DNA from 2 places in the Pantoea phytostimulans genome. Region 2 is predicted to be linked to the other one. Evidence: predicted binding sites of a transcription regulator. Region 2 holds the regulator's gene; the other holds the start of a gene.
What was found. Region 2 encodes PurR, which represses purine synthesis genes. Its sites were predicted from a motif close to CANGCAAACGTTTGCNTG; they were not measured.
Positions count from the first base shown of each region.

Region 1: a site for PurR is predicted at 4,448-4,465, ahead of ACF2G4_RS02600 (amino acid aminotransferase). Genes of this name have one in related genera too.

Region 1 covers NZ_CP173698.1:553,436-560,169, reverse strand. The annotation lists gene pncB (nicotinate phosphoribosyltransferase) at 53-1,273, shown strand; gene asnS (asparagine--tRNA ligase) at 1,431-2,831, shown strand; gene ompF (porin OmpF) at 3,133-4,308, shown strand; gene ACF2G4_RS02600 (amino acid aminotransferase) at 4,530-5,720, shown strand; gene ACF2G4_RS02595 (MBL fold metallo-hydrolase) at 5,777-6,406, opposite strand; gene ACF2G4_RS02590 (YcbK family protein) at 6,442-6,734, opposite strand, start outside.
Region 2 covers NZ_CP173698.1:901,183-907,916, forward strand. The annotation lists gene punC (purine nucleoside transporter PunC) at 1-1,018, opposite strand, end outside; gene punR (DNA-binding transcriptional activator PunR) at 1,126-2,031, shown strand; gene purR (HTH-type transcriptional repressor PurR) at 2,028-3,053, opposite strand; gene ACF2G4_RS04340 (YnhF family membrane protein) at 3,331-3,423, shown strand; gene ACF2G4_RS04345 (C40 family peptidase) at 3,467-4,243, opposite strand; gene ACF2G4_RS04350 (Grx4 family monothiol glutaredoxin) at 4,605-4,940, shown strand; gene rnt (ribonuclease T) at 4,977-5,645, opposite strand; gene gloA (lactoylglutathione lyase) at 5,772-6,179, opposite strand; gene ACF2G4_RS04365 (alkene reductase) at 6,294-6,734, opposite strand, start outside.

The DNA of each region.
Region 1 (6,734 bases), 350 kb from region 2:
CTTTTGCGTCTTTATGACTTTTATCACACCGGGCTCTGCGCCACCGAACAGGATGCTGAAACGCGCCATGACAGGACATGCTTCCCCGATACTGACCTCATTGCTGGATACCGATGCGTATAAGCTCCATATGCAGCAAGCGGTTTTCCACCGCTATCATGACATAACGGTGGCGGCCGAGTTTCGCTGCCGTGGTGACGAACTGCTGGGTTTTTACGCTGATGAGATCCGTGAAGCGATTAACGCAATGCAGGCGCTAACGCTCAGCGATGATGAATATGCCTGGCTGGCTAGCCTTCCCTTCTTCCAGACCGACTATCTCGACTGGCTGCGAAATTTCCGCTACAACCCCGCTCAGGTCGAGGTGCGTAATCATCACGGCAAACTGGATATTCGTATTCAGGGCGCATGGCGCGAAGTGATTATGTGGGAAGTGCCGCTGTTGGCGTTGATCAGTGAAGTGGTACATCATCATCGCACCCCGCAAATCGGCACACAGCAGGCTGTCGATCATTTACATATTAAGCTGGATGCGTTTAAACAGCAGGTTTCTGACCTGGATATGTCACGTTTCCATCTAATGGATTTCGGCACCCGCCGTCGCTATTCGCAAGATGTTCAGCAATCCATCGTCAGTACTCTCAAGCAAGATTTCCCTTGGCTGGTAGGCACCAGCAATTACGATTTGGCGCGTCGTCTGGATTTGACGCCGGTTGGCACGCAAGCACATGAATGGTTCCAGGCATTTCAACAAATCAGTCCGGTTTTGGCTAACAGCCAGCGTGCGGCTCTGCAAGCATGGCTCGATGAGTATGATGGCCAGTTGGGAATAGCCCTGACCGATTGCATCGCCATGGACGCCTTCTTGCGCGATTTTGGTCTGACATTCGCTCGCCTTTATCAGGGATTGCGCCATGACTCAGGCGATCCCGTTAAATGGGGTGAAAAAGCGATTGCCCATTATCAAAAACTGGGTATTGATCCGCAAAGCAAAACGTTGGTCTTCTCAGATAACCTTAATCTGGATAAAGCACTGGCGCTGTATCGCCATTTTGGCCAACGCGCCAATGTGGTATTTGGGATTGGTACTCGCCTGACATGTGATATTCCTGGCGTGACACCGCTCAATATCGTGATCAAGTTAGTGGAGTGCAACGGTAAACCGGTTGCCAAACTTTCTGATAGTCCGGGCAAAACCATTTGTCAGGATAAAGCCTTCGTCAGAGCCTTAAGAAAAGCCTTCGATTTGCCGCTGGTGAAAAAAGCCAGTTAAGCGTCCTCTTATCGGGGCGTTGATCCGCCCCACTTCTGCTGTAATAAATCTGCATTCCCCCGGAATTTTGCTTGTTTCCTGTTTAGCCGCAAGTAACATAGCAAAACCCCGGATGGGGCAACTTTTTTACTCACTTCTTCTATATAGAGAGATATTTATGAGCGTAGTGCCTGTAGCGGATGTATTGCACGGTCGCGTCGCGGTTGACAGTGAAGTCACCGTACGTGGTTGGGTGCGTACCCGCAGAGATTCAAAAGCCGGTCTTTCCTTCATCGCCGTTTATGACGGTTCCTGCTTTAATCCCGTTCAGGCTGTCGTCAATAATTCTCTGAATAATTATGAGAATGAAGTGCTGCGTCTGACCACAGGTTGTTCCGTGATTGTTACCGGAACCGTTGTGGCTTCCCCAGGCCAAGGCCAGGCATTTGAGATTCAGGCGACCAAACTTGAGGTAGTGGGCTGGGTTGAAGATCCAGACAGCTACCCCATGGCGGCTAAACGTCACAGTATCGAATACCTGCGTGAAGTCGCGCACTTGCGTCCGCGCACCAATCTGATTGGTGCCGTTGCGCGTGTTCGTCATACGCTGGCTCAGGCGCTGCATCGCTTCTTCCATGAAAATGGTTATTTTTGGGTGTCGACACCGCTGATTACGGCTTCCGATACTGAAGGCGCAGGCGAAATGTTCCGCGTCTCTACGTTGGATATGGAAAACCTACCGCGTGACGATCAAGGCAAAGTTGACTTCAGCGAAGACTTTTTTGGCAAAGAAGCTTTCCTGACCGTATCAGGTCAGTTGAACGGCGAAACCTATGCTAGCGCGCTGTCAAAAATTTATACGTTTGGTCCGACCTTTCGTGCCGAAAACTCTAACACTAGCCGCCATCTGGCTGAGTTTTGGATGTTGGAGCCAGAAATCGCCTTTGCTTCACTTGATGATGCAGCGGCATTAGCAGAATCCATGCTTAAGTACGTGTTTAAAGCCGTCTTAGACGAGCGTGCTGATGATATGGCGTTCTTTGCTGAGCGTGTTGATAAAGATGCCGTAGATCGCTTACAGCGCTTCATCACCACTGATTTTGCTCAGGTCGACTATACCGACGCCGTCAATATTCTGATGAGCTGTGGTGAAACTTTCGAGAACCCGGTTTCATGGGGTATCGATCTCTCTTCCGAACACGAACGCTATTTGGCTGAGAAACATTTTAAAGCGCCAGTTGTAGTGAAAAACTATCCGAAAGATATTAAAGCGTTCTATATGCGCCTTAACGATGACGGTAAAACTGTTGCGGCTATGGATGTTCTGGCACCGGGTATTGGTGAAATCATTGGCGGTTCACAGCGTGAAGAGCGTCTCGATGTGTTAGACGCACGTCTGGAAGAAATGGGTCTGAATAAAGAAGATTATTGGTGGTATCGTGACCTACGTCGCTACGGTACGGTTCCACATTCAGGTTTCGGATTAGGTTTCGAACGTTTAATCGCTTATGTCACCGGCGTACAAAATGTAAGAGACGTGATCGCGTTCCCACGTACTCCACGTAACGCGAGTTTCTAAGATTCTGCATTAATTATAAGAAATTCATATATATAAAGAGGTCGGCATCGCCGGCCTTTTTTTATTTTTGTAAATTTAGAGTTCCCTCACAAAGTTCCCCTAATTTTACATTTTGTAATACATACTTTCTTTCTGAAACAAGAATACGAGATTAGTAGCATTTTCGAGGTAGAATTACCGTCGGTGTGATGGAAAGATGCGTGCAGACACAGGAAGACACCAAACTTCTTTCAAGGTTCCCGTAAAGGTTTCTTGACGGCAGTGGCAGGTGTACGAATAACTCCAATGAGGGTAATAAATAATGATGAAGCGCAACATTCTTGCAGTGGTTATTCCAGCTCTGTTAGCTGCTGGTGCAGCAAATGCAGCAGAAATTTATAATAAAGACGGCAACAAACTGGATCTGTACGGTAAAGCTGTTGGTTTGCATTACTTCTCTGACAACGACGGCAACGACGGCGACAACACCTATGTTCGCTTCGGTTTCAAAGGTGAAACTCAGATTAATGACCAACTGACCGGTTTCGGCCAGTGGGAATACAACGTTCAGGCTAACAACTCTGAAGGCGCTGACGCACAAGACGGTAACAGAACCCGTCTGGGCTTTGCTGGTCTGAAATTCGGCGATGCTGGCTCAATCGACTACGGCCGTAACTACGGTGTGGTTTACGATGCAATCGGCTGGACCGATATGCTGCCAGAGTTCGGTGGCGACTCAGGATACTCAGATAACTTCATGAACGGTCGTAGCACCGGTCTGTTGACCTACCGCAACACCAACTTCTTTGGTCTGGTTGATGGTTGGGACTTCGCTGTTCAGTATCAGGGTAAAAACGACCGTAGCGACACCCGTCGTGCGAACGGCGACGGCTGGGGCGTGTCAACCTCTTATACCTCACCAATTGGTCTGGGTATCGTAGGAGCTTATAGCAGCAGCGATCGTACCAATGACCAAGCAGCAGGCGCACAAACAACCTATACTGGCGGTACTGGCACAGCAGCGACTACTACTGACGTTACCGGTGAAGGCGCGGGAAAACGTGCTGAAAACTGGGCAACCGCTATCAAGTATGATGCGAACAATATTTACCTGGCAGCGATGTATGGTGAAACCCGCAATTCAACGCCTATTTCTGCATCTGGAAACGGTACTTTCGTAGCTGGTAACGGACAGACTTACACTGCCGCTTCGATTTCTGGCTTCGCTAATAAAGCGCAGAACTTTGAATTAGTTGCACAGTACCAGTTCGATTTCGGTCTGCGTCCGTCCATTGCCTATGTTCAGTCTAAAGGCAAAGACATTGAAGGCGTTGGCGATGCTGATATCGTTAAATATATCGATGTGGGCGCAACCTACTACTTCAACAAAAACATGTCTACCTATGTGGACTATCAGATCAACCAGCTGGACGACAACAATCCATTGGGTCTGGCTACAGACGACACCGTCGCTCTGGGTCTGGTATACCAGTTCTAAGTTGAACTCAGAATTGCAAAAACGGAGCTTCGGCTCCGTTTTTTTATGTCTACTCTCTGCTCTTTCTTTACCTCGCTTATCACGTTTATTATTAGAATCTTAAATACTCTTATCCCTGATCGTTAAATTGTGAATTTATCTCGCAAACGGTTGGCTTTTGCTCTGCTCAGCGCTAACCTGAGAGCTCATTTTGCTAAAGTTCACGCTACTGGACCTGACTCATGTTTGAATCGATCTCTGCTGCACCCGCTGATCCTATTCTTGGACTGGCCGATCTGTTCCGCGCTGATGACCGCCCCCATAAAATTAATCTTGGTATTGGCGTCTACAAAGATGAAACCGGCAAAACGCCTGTTCTGACTAGCGTTAAAAAAGCCGAACAGTATCTGCTTGAGAATGAAACCACTAAAAACTATCTCAGCATTGATGGTTTGGCCGATTTCGCGCGCTGCACGCAGGAATTGCTGTTTGGCAAAGAGAATGCATTGATCACCTCAGGCCGCGCGCGTACTGCACAAACGCCTGGCGGTACAGGCGCACTACGTGTAGCCGCAGATTTCCTTTCAACCCAAACCGCGGTGAAACGTATTTGGGTTAGCAATCCAAGCTGGCCGAACCATAAAAATGTGTTCAATGCTGCAGGCCTGGAAGTGTGTGAATACCACTATTACGATGCTGAAAACCACCAGCTGGATTTCGACGGTATGCTGGCATCCCTTAAAGAAGCCAAAGCGGGTGACGTAGTCCTGTTTCACGGCTGCTGTCACAACCCAACCGGTATCGATCCTACTGCAGAACAATGGCAGCAGCTGGCACAGCTTTCACATGCTAACGGTTGGCTGCCGCTGTTCGATTTTGCCTATCAGGGTTTCGCGCGTGGCCTGGATGAAGATGCTGAAGGTTTGCGCATTTTTGCGGCTTCACATCAGGAGCTGATTGTTGCTAGCTCCTATTCGAAAAACTTCGGATTATACAATGAGCGCGTAGGGGCAATTACGCTGGTAGCAGCCGACGCTGCCGTGGCTGATACTACATTCAGCCAGGTTAAATATACTATTCGCTCCAACTATTCGAATCCACCCGCACACGGTGCTGCTGTTGTAGCGACCATTCTTGATAACGATGCTTTACGTACTATCTGGGAACAAGAGCTTTCAGATATGCGTCAACGTATTCAACGTATGCGCCATTTGTTTGTAAATACCCTGGCGGAGAAAGGTGCTCAGCGCGACTTTAGCTTTATCATCAAGCAGAACGGCATGTTTTCTTTCAGCGGACTGACTAAAGACCAGGTTATTCGCCTGCGCGAAGAGTTCGGGGTTTACGCCGTGAATTCAGGCCGAGTGAACGTAGCAGGCATGACACCAGATAATATGTCAGCGTTGTGTGAGGCGATTGTGGCTGTACTTTAAGCAGAATTAGCGTCATAAAAAATGGGCCAAATGGCCCATTTTTTATTGCAGAAACGTTATTGCAGGAAAGGATTGCTCAGACGTTCTCTTCCCAACGTTGACGTCGCGCCATGCCCTGGCACAAATTCAACATCATCGCCTAATGGCAGCAATTTTGATTTAATTGCCTCGATCAGATGCTGGTGATTTCCCTGCGGGAAATCAGTGCGACCCACGCCACCATTAAAGATCACATCCCCTGAGATCAGTAATCGTCCAACACGATCAAAAAAGACGATGTGTCCTGGCGTATGGCCGGGGCAATGTAAAATATCCAGCGTCACTAAACCTACCTGCACGCTGTCACCCTCTTCCAGCCATCGATCGGGCGTAAAGGCAGCACAATCGTCCAGGCCGAACATACGGCTTTGCAGCGGTAACGACGCCAACAGGAAGGCATCCAGTTTTTGTGGTCCAATAATCGGAGCCGAGTAAAACGCTGCCAGTTCAACCGCCGCGCCTACGTGATCCAGATGCCCATGCGTTAACAAGATCTGCGCAGGCTTTAAATTAAGCTGTTCAAGCGTTTGCTTGAGGGTAGATGCATCGCCACCCGGATCGACCAGCGCCGCTTCGCGCGTGGTTTCACACCAGATAACAGAGCAGTTCTGTGCAAACGCAGTAACAGGAATAATGTGGTATTTCATAACGCTCCATGACCGACACACGCAGCGTTGCCGGTTTACGACCAGTGCCTGACCGGCCCGGTATCAATGTGCACAAAGTTGCTGCGTGGGTAATATCCTACACCACCAGCGCGCATTGTTAATGCCGCTTTGCGTACATTGCTTAGCGCAATGCCTTCAATATGGAAATCCATCGCCTGGCCTTTGGTGTGGTAGCTATGTTTGGCTACACCCGGCCCGCTTTCACGCAACATATTGTTCGTTGATAAAGAACGATAGCCGGAAATCAGCTGAACCGGTTTACGCGTTTCCAGCAGTGCCTGCAGACGGAAAATTTGATCAAACAGAT
Region 2 (6,734 bases):
GCAAACAGTTTTGCAGCGCTGCCGCTTTGCCCGTTGCATGAGGAAAAGGTTGTAGGGCGCTGGAAACGACAATGGGATAAATTGCACCGTTAGCTAACGCCATGCCGCAGAACGGCAGTAGCAGCGCCGTCAGGTTATTGACACCTGCCAGTGCAACAGCAAACAGCACCAGAATGCTCACGCTGTAAATGACTAACATCCACGGCAATAGCTGCGCACCGTTAAAGCGATTGAGCAGGGCGCGACAACCAAAGCCACCGATCAAAAAGGCGATGGTTTGCGGCACATAGCTCAAGCCAATATCGGCAGGCGTTAATCCGATGTCTGCCAAAATAAAGGGCGAGCCGGTTAACCAGGCAAAAAAGCTGGCCGAGCAGGCAGCGTAAATTATGACGTTTCCGCGATAAACCGAAGAGCGAAGCAGGGTGATAAAACCGGGCTTTTGCAGATCGTTATTGGAGACTTTACGTGTGGAGGGTAAACGCAACGTCACGGCAATCAATGCAACTGCTGTGAGTGTCAAAACCAAAAAAATTGAACGCCAATGAAAATGACCGATAAGCCATGCGCCCAGCAGCGGCGCAAGCGCAGGTGAAAGTGCCACCAAAGGCATAATCGTCGCGAATACCTTATTCGCGCGCGCCTGCGGATAGCGATCAACCACTAAAGCCTGCCAACTCACCGCTGCGGCACAAACACCTACCGCCTGAATAAAGCGCAGCACCAGCATCAAAATAGTGTCAGTCACCCACAACATGCCTGCACAGCCCAAGGCAAACAGCGTCAGGCCTGCGAGTAAAACGGGCTTGCGCCCAATGCGATCAGACAGCGGTCCCCAGAAAAGCTGCGCGCAGGCGAATCCCGCAAGGAACAAGCTCATGCTGGCACTGATGATACCCGGTGACGTATTAAACGTTTGTTGCATGGCGCCGAACGCGGGGAGATACATGTCTGTTGCTAAAAAGCCCAGCATACTGAGCAGCGCAAGGTAAGGGATAAAGCTCTTATTCGATAACATCTTTTTCTCATTTTTGCAGAATGAACGCGGCAGAGTGTAAAAGGTGCGTTTAAACCTGTGAAACGTTAATATTTGCCATTGGCTGTTAAAAATTTTGAAGGCAGATTATGTGGTCAGAATATGCATTAGAAGTTGTGGATGCGGTAGCGCGCGGTGGAAGTTTTAGCGCAGCCGCACAGGAACTACACCGCGTTCCTTCTGCCATCAGCTATACGGTACGGCAGCTTGAAACCTGGTTGGCGGTTCCGCTATTTGAACGTCATCATCGCGAAGTGGTTTTAACCCCCGCAGGCGAACATTTTGTCCGCGAAGGACGCACTGTTATCAAAAAAATGCTGGCAACCCGACGTCAATGTCAACAACTGGCAAATGGCTGGCGCGGGCAGTTAAGCATCGCGGTAGACTGCATTGTTAAACCAGAACGAACGCGGCAGTTAGTGAAAGACTTTTATCGTCATTTTCCCGACATGGAATTAATCATCAGTTACGAAGTGTTTAATGGTGTGTGGGATGCCTTAGCAGACGGGCGAGTTGACGTCGCGATTGGGGCAACCCAGGCTATTCCTGTGGGCGGACGCTTCGCCTTTAAAGATATGGGCGCGCTCAACTGGCGCTGCGTAGTGATGCGTGAGCATCCTTTAACACAGGCAGAGGCATTAGATGATGACACTTTGCGCAGTTGGCCGTCGTTGGTATTAGAAGATACATCACGGGCGCTGCCGCGTCGTATGACCTGGACGCTGGACAATCAGCGACGTTTGGTCGTGCCGGAATGGCAAACAGGGTTGGATTGTGTTTTGGCGGGGTTATGCGTTGCCATGGTGCCGGGGCATCTGGCTCGCCCGTTACTCGATTCAGGTGAACTGGTTGAGCTCACGTTACCGGAAAGTTTTCCAGAAAGTCCTTGCTGCGTAAGCTGGGCGGAAGATCGCGCATCACCGGCGCTGGGTTGGTTGCTCAGCTATCTAGGTGATGCGCAAACACTTAATCAGGAATGGTTAAGTGAGGATTAACGGCGGTAATCGCGGAAAGGGCCATAACCGACTGAGCGACGCTCAATCAGTGTGGGATGAACCTCAATGGTCTGAGACTCTTCGCGTTTACTGGTAATACGATCCAACAACATATCCAACGCTTTTTCCCCCAACTCCGCTTTTGGCTGATGCACGGTAGTTAATGCGGGTGCGAAATAGCGTGCGTTGCGCACGTTGTCATAACCGATCACGGAAATATCTTGTGGGACGCGTAATCCCATTTCATCTGCGGCACAAATGGCACCCATCGCCATGATGTCACCACCACAAAAAACGGCAGTCGGTCTTTGTTTCTGCGAGAGGATTTGCTGCATCGCCTGATAACCTGACTCAGGCTCGAAGTCACCTTGTACGATCCACTCTGCGCGAGGCTGGATATTGGCTTCTTCCATGGCCTTCAGGAAACCTGCGTGACGTCCGCCACCCGTGTTGCGTTCCATTTGGCCCGGAATTGCGCCAATGTCGCGGTGTCCACGTTCGATTAAATAGCGCCCGGCAAGATAACCGCCGTGGAAGGCGTTATCGAGCACGGTGTCGGTAAAATCGCCACGCGATTCACCCCAATCCATGACCACCATGGGAATATTGCGATTTTCTTCCAGCATCTTCAGCAGATCGTCTGGATATTCGGAGCACATCACCAATAAGCCATCAACGCGTTTCTGCGCCATCATGGACAGGTAAGCGCGCTGTTTTTGCAAATCGTTATGCGCATTACCTAAAATCAGGGTGTAGCCTTTGTCAAAACAGTGATTTTCCACAGCCTCAATGATTTCAGCAAAGTAGGGCGCTTCGCTGGAGGTGGCGAGCAATCCCAGCGTTTTGGTGTGATTTACCTTCAGGCTTCGCGCCACTGCGCTCGGCGAATAATGCAGCTCCTGAATGGCTTGCCAGACCGCATTACGCGTTTCCTCTGCCACGAAACGCGTTTTATTAATGACGTGAGAGACGGTCGTTGTAGAAACTCCCGCGCGTTTCGCCACATCTTTGATTGTTGCCATGAAAAAGAGACTCCCGAGCTTATCTTAACTAGTTGATAAGCATGATGTTAAACGTTTGCGTCAACGTAGGGTTTTGCCCGCAAATATACTGCTTTTTTGCCGGTAATATGGCGTCTGTGCGGAAAAAAAAGCCAAAGGAAGACAGCGAACGGAACCGACGTTGCGCGCGTTGCGCAACAAAGGCGGGATTCTAACAAGGCTGAACGGATAAAACGAGATTTTTACTGGGCCTTATGGGAAAATGCTTTACCCACACAAACTGTGAGGCCAAGGAGAGATGATGAGTACCGAGATGAAACTGGCATTGATGACCACTGGCGGGGCATTATTGATGATCGTCGCTTTTAGCTTTACCGCTATTTTGCATTAATAAAAAAAGCCGGTTTAACCGGCTTTTTTTATGCTTAATGATTCTATCGTATGGTTTTCGGCGTCATCATTCGTCGGGCACCAATATAATGACGCTGCCAGTAATCTTCGCCTAATGCGCTGATCTGAATATCTTTGCCGGTGCGCGGCGATTGAATAAACTTCCCATCGCCTAAATAAACGCCGACGTGATCGGCGGTGCCGCGTCCATTGATGCGAAAGAATACTAAATCACCTTTCTCAAGCAATTCTCGCTTGATCGGCGCAGCATCACGCAGGTGATACATCTCATTGGCGGTACGGGGGATTTTAAACTTCAACAAATCTTTGTAGGCATACCATACAAGACCGCTGCAATCGAACCCGGTATGTGGAGAAGTACCGCCCCACTGATAAGGTTTGCCCAACTGGCCCATGAGTTTTGCCATCGCTGTCTCGCGCGCTTTTTGATAGCGCTGACGATGGGCCTTACTCATCTTAATCGTACCGAGCTCATTGGTTTCGGCTGCGATAACTTTTGATGAACGCTGGCGACCGTAATGTTTACTTGAGGATTTAAGCGTAATTTTTTTAGCGGAGGTATTATGTGCAACTAACTCGACTTTCTTCTGTTTTTTGAGTTTAAGTTTTTGAACGGAAGTCAGACGGGATTTCTTAACTGCGGTTTTTACCGGGCGTCGTTTACGCCGCTCATCTTCGCGTGCACTTTTTTTCTCTACTTTATGCTGGCTGGCCTTAACCGGCGCATGCGGTGAAGCAGATGCGACGTTAAAGAACAGCTGGGCAAAAGCCAGTATGAAAAGCGTAATGATTAGACGCATAGTCCGGTTACAGTTGAGCTGTCAGGTTAAAAACGGCCATAACAGGGTTGGAAAAATCTGATCCAGGATCAGTGCCGAGGCCATTCTAGTCCAGATGTTTTTAAAAAAGTAAGTCCTTTTTCTATTAATCTGTTAGCTGATTGAAATTGGAGCGAAAATGAGCAATTTCAGCACCTTATATCAGCGAAATTATTGCTAATTATTAATACATTAATGCGCATTAATGATATGAGAGTGTTATTTCTTATACAGCGACTTAACAAACATGGCGGTTTGACCTTCCGAAAGTAAATTCTCATTTTCAGTCCGAGGGCGAAGTCGCTACAATAAACAAACACGAAGTGACGAATTAAGGAAGGCAATTATGAGTACTGTAGAAAAAATTCAGCGCCAGATCGCAGAAAACCCGATCCTGCTGTTCATGAAAGGCTCGCCGAAACTGCCAAGCTGTGGTTTCTCTGCTCAGGCGGTTCAGGCGCTGTCAGCCTGTGGTGAGCGTTTCGCTTACGTGGATATTCTGCAGAATCCAGATATTCGTGCTGAACTGCCGAAATACGCAAACTGGCCAACTTTCCCACAGTTGTGGATTGATGGCGAACTGGTCGGCGGTTGTGACATTATCGTTGAGATGTTCCAGCGTGGCGAACTTCAATCGCTGATCAAAGAAACCGCTGAGAAGTTTAAAGAAGCGGAATAAGAAAAAGGCTGACAAATGTCGGCCTTTTTACGTTATCTATTCTGAGGCGCTTTCAGCCGCATCGCCTTCTGCAAAGGGTAAGGGCCATCCACCCAGCCGCTTCCAGCGATTAACCAATTCACAAAACAGCGTGGCAGTTTGCTCAGTATCATAAAGAGCAGAATGCGCCTGTGTACTGTCAAACTCCATGCCTGCCGCTTTACACGCTTTCGCTAAAACCGTTTGTCCCAAGACTAAACCGCTCAATGCTGCGGTATCAAAAGTAGCAAAGGGATGAAAAGGATTACGCTTGAGGTTGGCCCGTTCAGCAGCAGCGTTCATAAAGTTCAAATCAAAGGTCGCATTGTGCGCCACCATAATGGCACGGTTACAGCCGGTATCCTTGATCCCTTTGCGCACCATTTTAAAAATGGCATGCAGTGCGTCATGTTCATCGACAGCGCCACGTAGCGGGTTATGCGGGTCGATGCCGGTAAAAGCCAACGCTTCGGGATGCAACAGCGAGCCTTCAAAAGGCTCAACGTGAAAATGCAGCGTCTGGTCGAGGTGAATCCAGCCATCTTCATCCATTTTCAGCGTTGTAGCGGCAATCTCTAACAGCGCGTCGGTTTGCGCATTAAAGCCAGCGGTTTCTACATCAATAACCACCGGAAAGAAGCCGCGGAAGCGTTGATTGAGCGCGTTTGGGGAATTCGATTCAGACATCAGGATCTCATTGCAGGGAATGGGCAGCGCGCATTATGACAAAAAACAGCGTTGGGTGCAGCAGGCCACAAAGGGCTGGGGAAATATCAGCCTGCCGACAACAAGGGCAGGCTGAGTCAATCTTGTTTAGTGACCAAGACCTTTACCGGCGTCTTTATTCTCGATTAACTCGATTTTATAGCCATCTGGGTCTTCCACAAAAGCGATGATCGTAGAGCCGCCTTTGACCGGGCCCGCTTCACGGGTGACTTTTCCACCGTCGTTGCGAATACGATCGCACGCTGCAGCGGCATCATCCACGCCCAATGCGATATGGCCATAAGCATTACCCAGATCGTAGCTCTCTACGCCCCAGTTGTAGGTCAATTCAAGCACGGCACCTTCGCTCTCTTCGGTATAACCTACAAACGCCAGCGTATATTTATATTCGGTATTTTCGCTCTGACGCAGTAAACGCATACCCAGCACGCGAGTATAAAAATCAATGGAGCGTTGCAGATCGCCAACGCGAAGCATGGTGTGAAGTAAACGCATAACATCCTCTTTAATCAAAACGTCATCGAATGATGACACAAGCGCTAAGTATAGCGACGAACAGAGTGAAAGAATAATCGCTGCCGCAACAAAACGTTACGACAGCACAGTCACTTACAGCGTGGGATAATCGGTGTAGCCTTCAGCACCGCCGCCGTAGAAGCTTTCTGGGCGCTGAGGATTAAGTGGCGCATCTTGCTGCAGACGCTCGACCAGATCGGGGTTGGCGATATAATCGCGACCAAACGCCACGGCATCAATCAGTCCACGCGCAATCAGATCATCCGCTTTTTCTACTGTATAGGCACCGGCACCAATGATGACGCCAGGGAACAGCTTCCGCACTTTCTCACGGAACGCGTCGGTGTAGGGCGTGCCGCCAGCCCAGTCAGGCTCAGACATATGCAGATAGGCAATGTTACGCTTCGCCAATTCACCGATATACCACAGTGCAGCTTCTTCTTCGTCTGGACCGTTATCCAGATTCTGGAAGCTACCAATGGGAGAAACACGAATACCTATGCGATCGGCTGACCAGTTTGCAATCACAGCATC